DNA from 3 places in the Paraburkholderia sp. 2C genome. Region 1 is predicted to be linked to each of the others. Evidence: riboswitches for the same ligand, from Rfam matches in the RefSeq annotation. Region 1 holds a riboswitch; each other region holds the start of a gene.
The links. Region 1 has a riboswitch for cobalamin ahead of ACYPXD_RS08390 (porin). Riboswitches for the same ligand answer to the same signal wherever they lie in the genome.
Positions count from the first base shown of each region.

Region 1 (3,243 bases):
AAACTTTTTTGTCTACAGAGAGTTTGCATATATCGCAATAAGATCCGGACAAGTGCGGCGCACTAATGGATACAACGCTTCGGCAAGTCTGTTTATGAACCAATTCTATAAAGGATCGCCGAAATGTCACATATACGTGACACACCCGACAATATTGAAAGAAACGCGAAAATCTACGCTGGCACCAGGTCACAGCACGATATCCGCTTTAAAAAACCAGGGACCCACATTGATAATCACACACGACTTCAATAGATACGAATAAGCCGCATATCTGTTTAATTACGCAAATCATATACCTGACCTCATAACGCATTTCCATCATCAAAAAGAGAATACTCCTCTTTAAAAAACGTATCGAACCGGATTTAACTACAGGTCGAACGCCACATATGCCTGGGACCATGCCTCGACTCGGCCTAACCCCGCCCGGGCGTCTTTGCCGGATATCGCGCGACAGTTTTTTACACGGCGAAAAGAGTCGCGTGTTAAAAGTTTGCATCACTGACTTTAACCGTATCCGAGATCGTCGAATTCCGGTATGGCGAGATTACGTGGAACTACCACGACGGCAATCTGCTGTTTGCCGATGCGTGGCGTACGGCCTGAGCGGGATCGGCGATGCCAGTACAGTGCACTTTCAGGCTGAACAGTCAGCGGACGTCGACGCTTTGGTGTTCGGGGTTGGGTGGGGTGACCGCGTATTCGGGGCAGCAGGATGGTCGTGATAACCCGAAGGCGGTAGCAATCCCCAAGATCGGACCTCTGCCACCGGGAAAATACTATCTGCTTGACCGACATTCAGGCGGGCGTTTGGGATGGCTCTATGATCTGGTCACATCAGCAAATATCGGCACGACCGACCGATCGAGATGGGTCATGCTCTGGAATGAACGGACGGGCGACACGACCTATATCAACGGAGTCAAGCGCGGCGCTTTCCGTCTGCATGCTGCTGGCTCCCGAGGAGTTAGCGAAGGCTGCATCACTGTCGGAACGCAGGACGAATTTGATAGGCTCGAACGTCACATTCGCTCGCGACCTCCCGACATTCCTGTTCCAGGTACAACCGACAAAGCATACGGAACAGTGGTGGTCCAATGAAAATAGCGCTGCGCATCTTCGCCTACATCGCATCGACCTATTTCATCGGAGGGACAATCGCGAATACTTATCTCAACTGGCCGATGGACATGCCGGATTGGCTTCATGCCTCGGTCATGTTTGCGATTCGCGTCACGGGACTTGGGGGTTATACAACGCCGACCATGCTGAACTTTGGGCAATGGCGATCATCGCCTGCATCTCGTGGACGCTCACCGGCCTCGCGTTATGGCTCCTCGCACGCGCGGCACACCGCTTGGCGAAGCGTCGCAAAACCTGACGCAACCACCCAACACATCGCTTGGTAAGCGTGCCTTCTTCCGTTATGCTTTCTCTCACTTTCAACGTTGTCAGCAAGCGAAATCAAACAGATTCCCACGGAACGAAGCACGGAAGCCGGTGAGAAACCGGCGCGGTCGCGCCACTGTATCTGTCTTAACGCAGCGCATGCTTAAAGCGCCATTGAGCCAGGAGCCAGACCTGCCTTCGTTCCTGTATCGGACCAACCCGGGGCGCGCAACCCCACGGAGCCGCAACATGAACTTCATTGCCCAACATCGTCGGCCTCGAGCGTCGGCCGACATAACAAGCAGCATTTCAATCAGCCCGCCCGGTTGAGCTGAGCACAAGTCCCCACATAGAACGAATACGCACACCTCCATGCCCGCGCGCCACTGTGCACGGGCATGGTCGAACTCGTCCTTGTCGCACATCTCGTTGCTCAACTTGCTCTTCTTCAATATGAACCGATTGATCTGCTGCTCGCTCGTCGGCGCATCGCTTGCAATATCAGGCGCAAACTCGAATGCGCAAAGCATGACGCTTTACGGTGAACTCGACACCGGCCTCGCCTATGTCAGCAACGTCAATGGACACACGCAATATCTCGCAACGTCAGGGTTGATCGACGGTAGCTTCCTCGGCGTCCAGGGCACCGAAGAACTCGGCGAAGGCACCCAGGCGCTGTTTCGTCTCGAGCGTGGCTTTTCGGTGACGTCCGGTGAAGACATCAACGATCACCCCGCCTATGTCGGCCTTCAATCGGACAGGCTCGGCACCTTGACGCTGGGCCACCAGTACGACCTCATCCACGATTACTTCCAGACGTTCACGCTTACCGGCGGAACCGGCGGCACCGCGTTCGCGCATCCTTTCGATAACGACAACGCCAACAATTCATATCTCGCGGCCAACGCCATCAAATACGCGAGTGCCTCATACGGCGGGTTCACGTTCGGCGGCATGTACGCGTTTTCGAATACCGCGGGACGCTTCGCTGAAAATCGTGCCTACGGTATCGCGACCAACTATGCCCATGGTCCATTCAGTGCCGGCGTCGCGTGGATGCACAACAACGGACGCGGCTTCAACGACATCGGTGCCTTCGAACCGGCTGCCCTGCCGGGCAGCGGCGGCACGTCCCCGCCCGCGCCGCCCGTCGACGCAAGCGCGCAGAAGCAGGACATCATTGCCGCGGGCGCCAACTATGTGATCGGCGACATCACGCTCGCGGGCGCATGGTCGCGCTCGATCTACACAGGCGTCGCCGATATCGACAGCGGCGCCGCCTTGCCGTCCGTCGCGTTCAGCAACTACGAGATCAGCGCGGTCTGGCTCGCCACGCCCACACTGGTACTGGCCGGCATGTACGTGTATTCGAATGCATCGTCGCAACACTGGCATCAGGGCGCGCTGCAAGCCGACTATCAGTTGTCCAAGCGCACGGACGTCTATGTGGAAGCGGTCTATCAGCGTGCCTCGGCCGGCACACTCGCGGTGATCAACTCAATCGATCCATCGGGCGGCCGCAATCAGCTGCTTGTCGCGACAGGCATCCGCCACCGGTTCTGAACGATGAACGAAGTCCAACCGGCCACTTACCTATATTGAAGGCGTTGCATCGTAACCTCTGATTCGATAGATCACGAGATACAGGTCAAAATCCTGATAGGGATAACGCGTCACTATAAAGCGATTTGAAAGAAATCAAAGCGCTTAGCGTTGTCCTTGGCGCCGCCCTGCGCCGACGCGCGGACGTCACGATTCCTCCGCGTTACCGTCAAGCGCGACGCTTTCCCGTCGCGCTAAACCCGCGTCTGGCGCTTTGCGCCGTGCATTGCGTGCTTGATACCCCGATCT
Region 1 covers NZ_BAAILL010000032.1:37,135-40,377, forward strand. The annotation lists gene ACYPXD_RS08380 (DUF2778 domain-containing protein) at 622-1,104, shown strand; gene ACYPXD_RS08385 (hypothetical protein) at 1,101-1,412, shown strand; cobalamin riboswitch at 1,457-1,602, shown strand; gene ACYPXD_RS08390 (porin) at 1,846-2,955, shown strand.

Region 2 (3,243 bases), on a different contig from region 1:
CGCAGCCACCGTCGATTTCTCAGGTTCTGATCTGGCTGTCGACGAACCGGAATCCGTGTCTCGCGCGATTTCTCGAGCTGGTCGAGGCGGCCCCCCATAAAAACGGCCTGCACGGAGTCGCCGTGCAGGCCGTGCAAGTCGGGTAGCGCGTGCTTTAGCCGGCGAGGCGCTGCTCTGGCTGCGCTGCGCGCGACACACGCTGCAAGCGCTCGGCGAGCGCGCCGAACAGCAGACCGATCGACGTCCACAACACCGCCTGCATGCCGAGCGCGGCGACGCGGAACTTCCACAGCACGACCGCCGGGAATGCAGCCGGCACCTCGTTGATGACCGGCAATCCCGCTTGCACCGCCGCGATAATCGCAATGAACACAAGCCCCGCGACGATCGATCCGTTCCACGCGTCGAAGCGCGCAACCGCGCGACGCCGCACCTTCATCGAAAACACGAGCGCGGTCAGCGAAATGACGATCATCAGGAAGTACAGCCCGGTGCGATAGCCGATCGTCTCCGGGTCGCCGACCGACGGCGGATTCGGCGGATATTTGAGCGCGGGTACGATCGCGATCGCCGTGAATGCGCCGAACGCGAGCCACGCGGACAGTGCGCGCACGCTCAGCTTTCCAGCGCGGCCGTACAGATACGCGAAGGTCAGCGAAAAGAGCCCGCCCACGGCGGCGCCATATACAACCACACCGGTGAAAAGGCCGAGGCCGGCCTGCGTGCCGCGGCTCACGAGTTCGGGCTCGGGCGCCTCGCCCTTCGCCGCGTCGGCTTTCTCTTCGAATGAAATGGCCTGATCGACTTGCGGCTCGCCGACCACGCGGGCCAGACCGAACGTGAGCAATCCCGCGGCGATGCCTGCGAGCATGCCGCGCACCAGCAATTTACCTACCATGGTTGGCTCCTGCGTCAGTGGCAGGGGAAGCCGAGCAGATGGCGGCCGTCGTGGACGAATTCGTGCACGTACATGCCGGGAATCAGCGACGTCGCGCCCTCTTCCGCGCCAACGAAATAGAGTGCGAGCAACAGCAGCAGCCCACCGAAGACGACCCACGGCAACAGTTCACGCAGCGGAATGGGCGTGGGCCCGGCAGCGGGTTCGAGTGCGTCGAGCGGCTTGAAAACGGCGTCGGACATGACGGATATCTCCCTGGGGTTGCGCGCCCCGATAGTCGATTGAAGGAAATGGCACGAAGCTGGGTCTGACTCCCGGACCAATGATGTGGCCGATTACAGTGGCGCGACCGCGCCGGACTTGCACCGGCTTCCGCACTTCGTGTAGTGCGTATTCTACGCGCTAAACTGTGCGGCCCCTTGAAGCTTTTCGCGGGCCGCGCGCAACAGCTCAAGCGCAGCCTGTACACCCGACCGACATGTCATGCCGAAACGTCTCTGGTTGATCAGCCACGCGTCGACTGCCGCGCAACGCAGCGCGACGTTTGCGGATGCGAACGAGCCGCTCGACGCGCGCGGCCTCGCTGAAGCAAACGCGTATGCGCAGCGTGCGCGCATCGCGTTCGACAGCGCACGCCAGATGCACGCGTTGACGAGCCCCGCAGCTTGCGCGCGCGACACGGCCCGTGCGCTCGGCCTGAAGGCGGCAGTCGCCGCCGGACTCGCCGATACGGACTATGGCGAATGGCAGCGCATGCGAGTCGCCGATATTGCCGCGCGGGCGCCAGAGGCGCTGGAAGCATGGCTGCGCGATCCTGCTGCCGCACCGCCGGGCGGCGAATCGTTCGAAGCGGTTATCGCGCGTGTCAGCGCGTGGCTCGAGGCGCTTGCGGAGGACGACCCGACCGATGTCACGGTAGTCGCCATCACGCACGCGGCTGTGTTGCGCGCGGCGCTCATCCATGTGCTGCGCGCGCCAGCCGCGGCATTCGCGCAAATCGAAATCGCGCCGCTCGCAACAATCGAATTGCGCTATTCGAAGCGCGGCTGGGCGTGGTGGCCGCATGCGCTAGCGGACTCTCTGCGATAACGCAAAGGACCGCCTGGCGACGTGCTCATCGCCCTGGCCGAGACGGCAGATAGGCCATTCGGCGGATTTCGCAGCGGACAACACGCCGGTATCATCGCCAATCACCCATAGCCGGTCATAGGCGAGCGGCAAAACGATACCGGACGATGCCGAGCGATGCCGCTTTACCCGAACATTGAACACGAGATTCGCGCGCACATGAGCCGCATCGCCGAGGGCGAGCGCGTCAAGCCGATTGCCGTCGGCCGGCTAACCGACGATCAGCATCAGGCGATCTCAAGACTACGGCTTTCCGTCGGACTGCCGGGGCTCGACGATCCCGAAATCCTGTTGCTCGGGCGTCACATCCACCAAAGCCGCGTGGTCAAGGATCACTACAAGCTCGACGACGTTCTATGCCAGATCCGCAGCTCGCTAGCGGAAACCTCGGTCGTCCACGGTTCGTCGAAAATGACCGTCGTACAGAGCATCGTTCCCCGAGCGGACGGTTACGGATCGATGGTTAGGGACGAGGCTGTGCTCGAGCTTCTGGCTCGCAAACCGAAGGCGGAACTGTTCTCCGTCATTCCGAAGGGCGACATTTCGCCCGCGAAACGCAAGCAAAAAACCGGACAGCAGAAAAAGGAAAGGCCGCTCGAGAGCGGCCTGGAAGCTTGATGAATTTGCTCGCCCGGGTAACGAACAGCTGGTCCGGCGCCCCAGCAAATTCAACGAGGAAATGGTACCCGTTATCGACCGTTCGCGCAAGCCGCCGGTTAGGTGCGGTCCCCGATCGACCGCTCCCGCCTCGCATAAGCAAGCGCTTCACCCCGGCTAGTCCTCTCCCCCTCTCATCCCCGGCATCAGCGAATCGCTCGGCCGCGCAATATCGAGCACCTTGCGCGCGGACTGGATGCCGACCACCGGCAAACCCTCGGTATCGAGCATGCCGATCTGCGCGAGCACGGTCGCCTGATCCCAGTACACATGCAGGTTGTCGATCTTGTCGCCGCGAAAGCAGATCACCGCGACCATCGCGACTTCGAAGTATTTGCCGGTCGGTTCGACGCCCGGCAGCATCCAGTGCATTTCGCACGTGTGCGTGCAGCGGAACACGAATTCGTCGACGATGCGGTCGACGCCGACCGTAAACGACACCGGCACATGCTGCGCATCGGGCGGAAACGAATGCATGAACTCTTCGACGTAGAAGCGCTTGAGCGACTCGCGGCCGATGCCGCCCGTCATGGTCGGCACATCGTTGAAGTAGGGATCGT
Region 2 covers NZ_BAAILL010000042.1:398,656-401,898, forward strand. The annotation lists gene ACYPXD_RS21770 (LysR family transcriptional regulator) at 1-146, shown strand, start outside; gene ACYPXD_RS21775 (CbtA family protein) at 155-898, opposite strand; gene ACYPXD_RS21780 (CbtB domain-containing protein) at 913-1,140, opposite strand; cobalamin riboswitch at 1,181-1,325, opposite strand; gene ACYPXD_RS21785 (histidine phosphatase family protein) at 1,382-1,987, shown strand; gene ACYPXD_RS21790 (hypothetical protein) at 2,186-2,644, shown strand; gene ACYPXD_RS21795 (dienelactone hydrolase family protein) at 2,801-3,243, opposite strand, start outside.
Region 2: another riboswitch for cobalamin. It lies ahead of ACYPXD_RS21780 (CbtB domain-containing protein); the one in region 1 lies ahead of ACYPXD_RS08390 (porin).

Region 3 (3,243 bases), on a different contig from region 1:
CGTGGTTGTCCTTGATCCAGTCTTCGCGGTTGCCGCCGCTCAAAATGACCTGCAGCACGGGCGCGTCGCCGGCCACGGCTAGCGGTGCGGGATCGTCGATCGCGCTGGCGGCGAAGGCCGTGGTGTTCAACACGAGCGACGCTTGATGTTGCGCGCACAACTGCTCGACGACGTCGCGGCTCAAGGCGTCCTTCAGCGAGGTGATCGCGATCGGCAGCGGATTCATCTGCCGTGCTTCGAGCGCATCGATCAGCGCATCGAACACGGCCGTGTTGGCGGCCTGCAGATGCGCCTTGTAGAACAGAATCGCGACAACCGGCGCACCGGCGCGCCAGCGCGCCTGCCAGTCCGCCACGGTCGGCGTGTCGTGCGACGGGTGATAAAGCGCGGCAGCGGGCAGCGGCACCGGCAACGCCGGTTCGCGCCCGAAGCCGAGCGCGCGCCACGCGATGCAGCGCAAAAACGCCTCCGCGTTGTGCGGCCCGCCTTCACGCAGATAACGCCATAGCTGATGGCACAGCGCCGCATCAGCGGTACTGCGCGCGATCAGGTGAGGGTCTTCCTGCAGGTCGCCGGAGAACATCGCGAGCGTCTGCTGCTTGCGCTCCGCGAGCGCGACCACCTGTTCGATGCCGTACGGCCAGTACGCTTCGCCGCCGAGGTGATCGACCACCACCACGCGCGCATGCTGCAACACGTCCTCGACGTAGAAGTCGACCGAGGCCGGCTGGCGCAGATAGGTGACGTTGGCCAGGCGCACGCTCGGGAAGCCGGCCGGCAGGCGCGGCACGACGCTCGCGAGCAGCGACAGCGTCGTATCGGCCGAGCTCAGCACGACGATGTCCGCAGGCCGCTGGTCGATCCGGATCACGCCCTTCGTGTCGTCGACGAAACCGCCCGGCGTGGTGCGCAGCAAATGCATGTTTGTGCCGCCTTGTGTTGATGGTGCCCGTGCGCGGTGCGATGCGACCGCGCGCGGCGGCCAGTCAGGCCTGTTGGTCTGCCTGCGTGCTCAGCGCTTCGTCGAGCGCGCGCTGCAACACCGGTTGCTCGAGATCCTCGCCGATCATCACGAAGCGGCTCGCGCGAGGGCTCGCCGTCGCTTCGCCCCGCAGCTCTTCGGGCCGCCAGCGGCGATCGAAATAGCTGTCGAAGCGGCGCCCGACTCCCTGGATCACGAGCCGCATCGGCGCGTCCGGCAGCGCCGCGAAGCCCTTCACGCGATACACCGTGTGCTGCTCGACCACGCGCTGCAGCGCGGCGATCATCGCGACGCGCGACGGCGCGTTGGCGCTGACGACCACCGAATCGAACTCGTCGTGATGGTGATCGGCATGCTCGGGATCGTCGGACGAGCCATGATGATCGTGGCGCAGATGGATCGTTTCTTCCGAAGCGGACCCGAGCCCGAGCAGCGCATGCAGGTCGAGTTGGCCGTTCTGCGCGCGCACCACCTTCACCTGAGCGGGAATCTCTTCGCGAATCGTTGCTTCGACTGCCTGCGCGCGCGCATCGTCGAGCAGATCGATCTTGTTCAGGATAACGAGGTCCGCGGCGGACAGCTGGTCTTCGAACAGTTCATGCAGCGGCGACTCGTGATCGAGGTTCGGATCGGCCTTGCGCAGCGCATCGACGGCCACCGGGTTTTCGGCGAACTGGCCGCTCGCCACGGCCGGTCCATCGACAACGGTCACCACCGCGTCGACGGTAAAGCTGTTCTTGATCGACGGCCAGTTGAACGCCTGCACGAGCGGCTTCGGCAACGCGAGGCCCGACGTTTCGATCAGCACGTGATCGATCTGGTCGCGCCGCTCGACGAGCTTTTCCATCACGGGAAAAAACTCTTCCTGCACGGTGCAGCACAGGCAGCCGTTCGCGAGCTCGTACAGCTGGCCTTCGATTTCGCGGCCTTCTTCGTCGCAGCCAATGCCGCAGCCCTTGAAGATTTCGCCGTCGATGCCGAGTTCGCCGAACTCGTTGACGATCACGGCGGCCCGCAGTCCGCCGCTGTGCTGAAGAATATGGCGCAGCAGAGTGGTTTTGCCGCTGCCGAGAAAGCCCGTGACGATCGTCACCGGGATCTTGCGCATCTGGGTTTGCATGGCGACTTCGCGAATGTGAATCGCGGCGCCAGATACGTCACAATGCACAGCAAAAAGCACGACACACTGTGCGACATCAAGCGCGCGAAGGGGTGGACGGAACGCCGCAACCCCGCGGCGTCGAGCCTGTTCTTCCGGCCGGTATCCGGGCTGGCGAGAGCGCCGCTTCACCTTCCCACGCGAGTGAACAGTTTCTCGCGCAGTGGTTTCCTTGCCCGCGCGGCCTTGCGCGCGAACCTCGAAGCCGGCTCTGCATCGCAACGACTGCGATGCGCTCGCCTTCCGTTGCGGGGGCAGCACAGGTTGACCTGAAGCCGTGATGCGGCAGCCGCATCGACAACATTCAGGCCCGCTGTTTCCCGTTTAACTGCGCACGCCGGACGGCGCGCGCGAGCACCAGAAGTGGCTGCGAGTGTAGGCGCGGCGGGGGGAGGCGTCAAGGCTGCCGGGCACTGCCGGCGCTGCCGACAATCAGACGAAGATACAGCGCGAGCGCGCGCTGCACCGCTTGCGCCACGAGGATGCTTATGCCGTCGTACACGTCGGTCACGCATGCTTCGTCGAGCACGCGGTAGTACGCTTCGGGCAACGGACGAGCGGCATCCAGTTGCGCCTTCTGGCGGTCGGTTTCGGCCAGCAGCGTGGAATGTGTTGGGTGCACAAGCTTCCGGGGCTCAGCCAGCAATCGTCCGAGTGTACCGATGCGCCCGCCGCCCGGCGACGAAGAGCGCGTGTGCTATCGTATGCCCCGCGTCCGGTGCCGCATGCGCGCTTAGCGCCCACATGTGGTTAAACGGGAAACAGGAAGCGCGATCGCAAGCGAGGTGCGCCCAACCTGTGCTGTCCCCGCCAACGGTAAGCGGCCCGCGGATTCATGTCCGCGCATGCGCTTCGATGCCACTGTCGGCCATCCGCCGATGGGAAGGCGAAGCGCATGCGGCCGTCAGCCCGGATACCGGCCGGACGCGAGGGGGCGAACGTCACGGTCGCCAGTCGCCGGTTCCGCGGGGGACGGATACCGGCGCCCACGCACGGCGCGACCGCCTGCAATCGCGGCTTGCAACTGCCGCTTGCAATTGTGTGCGGCCGCCGTGCACGCTATGTGGCATTGCATGACACGTCTTTATTCCGCGCTTGCCAG
Region 3 covers NZ_BAAILL010000039.1:13,799-17,041, reverse strand. The annotation lists gene cobN (cobaltochelatase subunit CobN) at 1-922, opposite strand, end outside; gene cobW (cobalamin biosynthesis protein CobW) at 987-2,102, opposite strand; cobalamin riboswitch at 2,222-2,518, opposite strand; gene ACYPXD_RS17785 (hypothetical protein) at 2,539-2,763, opposite strand; cobalamin riboswitch at 2,841-3,080, shown strand.
Region 3: another riboswitch for cobalamin. It lies ahead of cobW (cobalamin biosynthesis protein CobW); the one in region 1 lies ahead of ACYPXD_RS08390 (porin).